2 regions of the Brevibacillus sp. DP1.3A genome follow, and region 1 is predicted to be linked to the other one. Evidence: a T-box and tRNA genes for the amino acid it is inferred to sense, from the RefSeq annotation. Region 1 holds a T-box; the other holds one or more tRNA genes.
The links. The T-box of region 1 lies ahead of ileS (isoleucine--tRNA ligase). A T-box ahead of a tRNA ligase gene usually reads a tRNA of that ligase, here a tRNA-Ile.
Positions count from the first base shown of each region.

Region 2: it has a tRNA-Ile gene. The T-box ahead of ileS (isoleucine--tRNA ligase) is inferred to sense a tRNA for this amino acid. The anticodon was not compared.

Region 1 is NZ_CP085876.1:2,548,825-2,552,238, reverse strand. It holds gene ileS (isoleucine--tRNA ligase) at 1-2,023, opposite strand, end outside; T-box leader at 2,070-2,340, opposite strand; gene HP399_RS11755 (DivIVA domain-containing protein) at 2,431-2,922, opposite strand; gene HP399_RS11750 (YlmH family RNA-binding protein) at 3,023-3,414, opposite strand, start outside.
Region 2 is NZ_CP085876.1:2,307,702-2,311,115, forward strand. It holds gene HP399_RS10770 (hypothetical protein) at 9-167, shown strand; gene HP399_RS10775 (alpha/beta hydrolase) at 170-874, opposite strand; gene HP399_RS10780 (phosphatidylglycerophosphatase A family protein) at 1,051-1,644, shown strand; tRNA gene HP399_RS10785 (tRNA-Ile) at 2,005-2,081, shown strand; tRNA gene HP399_RS10790 (tRNA-Val) at 2,107-2,182, shown strand; gene HP399_RS10795 (hypothetical protein) at 2,641-2,934, opposite strand; gene HP399_RS10800 (hypothetical protein) at 2,931-3,414, opposite strand, start outside.

The sequences.
Region 1 (3,414 bases):
CTCCCAGCTCTTCGTACGCTACGCGGTCTGTTGCTGGATTAAATCCATCCAGGTTACCCAACAGGAAGCGGAACGTATTGCGGATTTTGCGGTACACCTCAGCGATCTGATTCAGAATCGCATCGGAAATTCGTACATCAGCCTGATAATCAACAGAAGCTACCCACAGACGCAAGATATCTGCGCCCATCTTGTCAATAACTTGTTGAGGCACGATGACGTTACCGAGGGATTTGGACATTTTGCGTCCTTCTCCATCCAAAGCAAAGCCGTGGCTCAGGACGGATTTGTAAGGAGCTGTGCCATACACAGCAACACCCGTCGAGAGAGAAGAGTTGAACCAACCACGATACTGGTCAGAGCCTTCTAAGTACATGTCAGCTGGCCAAGCAATGCCTCTTTCGCGCAAAACAGCCTGGTGGCTGGAACCGGAGTCGAACCAAACGTCCATAATATCCGTTTCTTTGCGGAAATCCTTGCAATCGCATTTGGTGCAAGAAAGCCCTTCTGGAATGAGCTCATTTGCTTCACGGGAGAACCATACTTTCGATCCTTCTTTACGGAACAGATCAGCAACATGGTTGATCGTCGTGTCGTTAATGATCGGTTCGTTACACGATTTGCAATAGAAGATTGGAATCGGTACACCCCATACACGCTGACGGGAAATGCACCAGTCGCCACGATCCGCAATCATGTTTGCCAGACGAGTTTCTCCCCAATGCGGAATCCATTTTACATTTTTAATCGCTTCGAGCATTTGCGCACGGAATCCGTCGATAGATGCGAACCATTGCTCTGTCGCGCGATAGATAACCGGTTTTTTCGTACGCCAGTCATGTGGGTAAGAGTGCGTGAAGAAATTGAGCTTCAAGAGTGCTCCGTTTTCTTTCAGCTTTTCTGTAATCACTTTGTTGGCATCTTCGTAGAACAGACCTTCAAAGCCTGGTGCCTCATTGGTCATTTTACCTTCGTGATCTACTGGGCAAAGGACACCCAGATTGTATTTTTGACCAACGGTAAAGTCATCTTCCCCGTGTCCTGGAGCAGTATGAACGCAACCAGTACCTGCATCCAAGGTTACATGCTCACCCAGGATGAGTGGAGACTTGCGATCATAGAACGGATGCTGAGTTTCTACGCCTTCCAGATCTTGACCTTTAAAGGTCGCGAGAATCTCTACGCCTTCCCAGCCAATTTCTTTGCTCGCAGCTTCAATCAGACCGTTGGCTACCAGGAATTTGCGGCCATCTACCTTCACTACGTTGTACTCGAGTTCAGGGTGCAGGCTGATCGCAAGGTTTGCTGGCAATGTCCACGGAGTCGTTGTCCAGATAACAACGCCTGTTTCTGTGTCCAGCTTGCCTTTTCCATCTGCTACCTGGAAGCTGACGTAAATAGAAGGAGAGCGCTTGTCTTTGTATTCGATTTCTGCGTCAGCCAAAGCAGTCTCAGAAGACGGAGACCAGTACACGCAGCGCAGACCTTTGTAAATATAACCCTTTTTCGCCATTTCGCCGAATACGCGAATTTGGTTGGCTTCATACTCAGGCAAGAGTGTCACATAAGGGTTTTCCCAATCTCCACGAACGCCCAGACGCTTGAATTGGTCGCGTTGCTTGTCGATGTAGGACCAAGCATACTCTTCACAGCGCTGGCGGAAATCGTTCACTTCAATGCTGCGGCGATCCAGCCCTTGTGCATTGATAATCGCTTGCTCAATTGGCAAACCATGTGTATCCCAGCCTGGGATGTACGGCGCATAAAAACCTGCCATGGATTTGTAGCGAACGATGAAGTCCTTGAGGATTTTGTTCAGTGCGTGACCGATATGGATGTCTCCATTCGCATACGGAGGGCCATCATGCAAGACAAAAGACGGGCGGTCTTTTGTACGATCTAACACTTGTTGATAAATATTTTGCTCTTCCCATGCCGCTTGCATTTGTGGCTCGCGGCTTGGCAAATTTCCGCGCATGGGGAAATCTGTTTTTGGTAGCGCTAAGGTTTTGCTGTAATCCATGGCCTGATTCACTCCTTAAATAAATAAAAGCTTTCACTCATCCCATAAAAGGGACGAGAGAAAGCTCCCGTGGTACCACCCTGATTGAACAAACCCGTACGACAAAAAAAGCCTGCATCGGAATTGTTCCACTTCACTCATTCGTAACGGGAATGACGCGCTCACTTACTCACCTGTTTCACCATCAAGGTTTTTCTGGGTTTTCGGATATTGAACTCCCGGGTGATTTTCTGCGAAAGCAACTGGCCGGGTTTTCACCTTTTCCCGACTCTCTAGGCAGTGCTGGCTCACGTACTCTTCCCGTTCATCGTCTATGATTTGTATAAGCCTGTTCAACTACTATAAGTGCTTTATTTCGAAAAAGTTGTCTTTCATTATAATACCATCATTGCTCGAACGTCAATGATTTATTCAACTGTTACAGGCGAATCAACTTGTGGCTGTTCAATGCTATCCCAATCGCCATTCTCCAGCATCTCGAGCTGTGCTTCCAAAAGCGTCCGAAAGCGCATGCGGTAAACCGAAGCACGTTTTTTTAATTCTTCGATTTCGATCGCGATTTTGCGCGACTTCGCCAGTGCTTCATTGACAATTCGGTCTGCATTTTTCTCGGCTTCTTTTAAGATGAGCTGCGCTTCTTTGCGCGCATTCGACTTCACGTCCTCCGCTGTCTCCTGCGCCACCAGAATCGACTTGCTCAAATTTTCTTCCAAGCTCTTATAGTAATCTACGCGCTCATTCAGAATGGCTACGCGCTCTTCCTGTTCTTTTTTCTCTTTTATCAAGAGCTCAAAATCTTTGATCACCTGATCGAGAAATTCATTCACTTCGTCAATGTTATACCCACGAAAGCCTGTGCTGAATTCCTTATTGTGTATATCCAACGGCGTTAATGGCACATGAACCCCCCACTTTTCCCGATAATTCGTCTTCAATCATTTCGACAGAATTAGCTGTGTTTCCTGCCGTATTTTACAAATTTTTGAGCCTTGGTCCATCTTATGTAACCAGTCCGACAATCATGCGAAGTCTTCCACTGCGTGTTGGACCTGCTACCTCAAGAATTTTGAACCGACCATAGCCTGCAAGAGATACCATGTCTCCCATCTGGAGTTGATAAGATGGGTCTTCGATTACTTTCCAGTTGATTTTTACTTTTCCCGCTCGAATTGGCACCAGTGCTTTTGCGCGAGACATATTGTGTACTTCTCCAATGATCGCGTCAATTCGCGGTGATGGAACGGTGAGTGTTTTCTCTACAAACTTGGGTGCAGGCGGTGTAAACGCCTCCCATGCTACCCGCTCAAATTGAACAGATGTCCGATGAATTTGTGTCACCTGCGCACAAACAAAATCAGCGACTTCCTCTGCTACAATTGCGTAACTGCCAG
Region 2 (3,414 bases), 240 kb from region 1:
CGCACTGCATGTATACGGCTATGATGATCACATTCATTTTTCTCGTTCTGCTTCTACTGTCTGTGCTGACCTTCACCATCTTGACTGCGATACGAAAAGGAGAATTCGAAGAGGCACTCGTATCGACTATCAAGGATGAAGGTCCACAAGAAGAACAGCCACGGTAAGTTTACCCGTAAAGCGTCTTGAGCATACGCGGTAGATTGCGCTGCCAGTAGCCCCACGTATGGTCACCCTCAAACGTTTCATAAACGAGGGTGACTTTTTTCGTGCCCAAAATCTCGCGCAGTTCTTCATTCGCCGCTAGAAGATTCAAAGTGCCACGCCCCGTGCTTACTGCCGTTTCCTTTGTCCCAATTTCCAAATAAATGGTCTGCGGTACGGAAAAGTCAGCGTCAGCTACCAGACGATTTAGCTTTGCGTCCATGGCAATCGACTGGCAGGCAACTTGTCCAAACGTATGTGGATAGTTAAGAGCAGTGAACAGAGAGACAACCCCGCCCAAAGATTCGCCAAGAAGTGTTCGTGCGTTCCCTAAAGGATGTGTGGAGTAATGCGTATCGACATAGCTCACGACTTCTTCGGCGAGGAAGCGTCGGTAGGCCATGTGCTCTTTGCCATCCGGATGATAACGGTCATGCCGTTTGCTTTTCTCGACAGGGAGAAAGACAGCGATGATATCAGGCAGTTCTTTGTCCTGGTTCAATTGATCCAACAAAGTAGCCATCCTGCCCATTGCCAAGTAATCTTCTCCATCCTGTACGTAGAGGACGGGATACGAGTAGAGTGGCGAGTAGCGTTGGGGTGTGTAGACAACCAGCTTTTCCGGCGTCCCCAAATGCCGGCTTTTCAAGACGATTTCCTCAAGGGCCACTGCGGTGTCCTCCTTATTGGGATATTCTGTTCATTATTATACAGGAGGGAGCGTGCATGCCCAAGAGTTTGGGTGCAGGGTCAGGCAGTGGGCGAAAGATTGTCGCAATTTGGTCAGCGTGTGATACTATGGTAGGAAACGACTTCACTCGATTTGTGGAAGGGGTTGTCTCTTATATGAAGAAGCAAGTACACAGCATCGAAGTCAGAAACGCTGCTCTCGCACGTTTGGCAGAACGCGGAGTGACGTTGGATGATATCGCAGAGATCGTCTATCTCATGCAGTCGCCCTACCATCCAGATCTCACGATGGCACAGTGCATTGAGAGCGTGAAAGCGGTCTTGGAAAAAAGGGAAATGCAGCACGCCATCCTGGTTGGCGTTGAGTTGGATACGTTAGCAGAGAAGGGCCTCTTGTCCGAGCCGCTCCAATCCATCATCGCGTCAGATGAAGGACTATTCGGATGCGACGAAACATTGGCACTAGGCTCCGTGTTTGGATATGGAAGTATCGCTGTGACCACTTTTGGACATTTGGATAAGCACAAGGTCGGAGTGATTAAAAGGCTGGATACCAAGTCGGCAGAGGGACGCGTTCACACATTTTTGGACGACCTCGTGGCGAGTGTGGCAGCCAATGCATCTAGCCGCATGGCCCATCGGATGAGAGATGAGCAGGAGGCAGAATTGGCACGAAGTGAGGCGTTGAAGCAACAGGAAGCCGAGCTGCGTGTCGAGGAGAAAGGGAAAGGGACGGAGCAGGCGGGGTAGGTTAGGTTTGGGATGAGGGAGTTTGTTTCGATCGTTACCTAATTATCTTGTTTGTTTTAAACTCTATTGAATAGTTTTCAGCTTAGCAGGAGCCAATTCTTCACCGGTGTAGCTCATATGCTTGATGCGTCATGTATGATGTGATGCCATCATGTAGGTAATCCCCATGTTTTGTAGGGGATGTGGGCAGCAGCGGTGGGGAATGGCTTTTTACAAGGAAAAAACAAGCCTGATTTCACTGGGTTTTTTAGTGTTCTTTTGGTACGAGTGAAAATTTTTACAAGAAATTATTCATTTCCTCTTGAAATTCATTTTACGATACTGTATAGTAATAAATGTGATCGACGTCCGATACGATTCGGGCCCTTAGCTCAGTTGGTCAGAGCGGTCGGCTCATAACCGATTGGTCGTAGGTTCGAGTCCTACAGGGCCCACCATTAAACGATCACACACATATCCCATGATCCGGTAGCTCAGTTGGGAGAGCACCATCTTGACAGGGTGGGGGTCGCTGGTTCGAACCCAGTCCGGATCACCATAGTATGAACGTTAGAACCCTTGAGGAATCAAGGGTTTTTCTTATTTTACAATAGTTTCTAAAATGATGAGATGGCTTGATAAAACGGTTTTGGGGACAAATTGGGGCGGGGCATTCTAGGTTTCTTCTTTTATATTTCCCTGTTCTTTTCTTTGCGGGAAAACTTATCGCTTTCCTGCTGTTCGTTTCTTGACCTTTTTCGTAACGTGAACGTGTATATCGGCAGAAGTGGATGACCTTATATCAGCAGTGGCAATAAGTAAAATCGATCGTATGACCTAAATTGTGAGTACAGAGTCAAAGCCCCTTGGCTATTCACCAGGGGGCTTGTCCACACTTCAGTGTTTACACAAAACTTTTGACAGAGCCGAAATGCACTTCCGACTACCACTTAAGAATCCCACTGATTCCCAAGGTTTCGCTTGCCCCTAGGGGTGGGAGTCTCAAATACTCAACTGTTACTTTAGTACAATTTCCTTTTTCCATACCAATTTTTGATTTGCTTCGTTTTTAAAAGTGAGCGTTAGGACACCCTTCTGACCCTTCATCTTTTGAGCATCATAATTAAAACTGTGTATCTGCAAGGAGCCACCGATCGTAAAATTAGGTTCTGTACTCTCAGAAAAATCGTTTTCCGCCGCTTGTTCAACTGTATTCACAATTGTTTTCTCATTTGATTTCCATTCCATCTTCTCAAGTGTGTAACCTTTTTGGAATTTGTCTACGTAAAAAGTAAACGCATCTTTATTCATTGGATTGTAGCATCTTGATCGACTTTCACGCCGATCATCTTGTCGTTAATGGCATACACAGAGTACTGCTCTTTCGTATTTTCTTGTGTATTTTTTGGTGCAATCCAAGCCTCACCTGTTCCAACCATTACCCCGGTATATTCCACAAAAAGCTCATTCACTTTTTGGTTTAAAAAAGCATCCTTGACGTTTTTGGTTAAAATTTGATCATATTTTTGGATAAATTCTTGCTTGGTTTTAATTATTATATCTATGTCTTCACCGTTCTTTTCGCTACTTACAGTCAACGGGAATTCGAAACGATTCGCCACACTATTTTTGTCTCCAGCTTTTATCTCTTTTTGCAGACTAGTAAAATATGACTCAAATGCCTTCGCATCATCAATGCCAGCGACAAAGTATGGATTCTTTTGTTCTACAGTTGGACTTGGATTTTTTACCGCAGCCGCTACAGACATTTCCTTTTGCAACCCCGGTAAA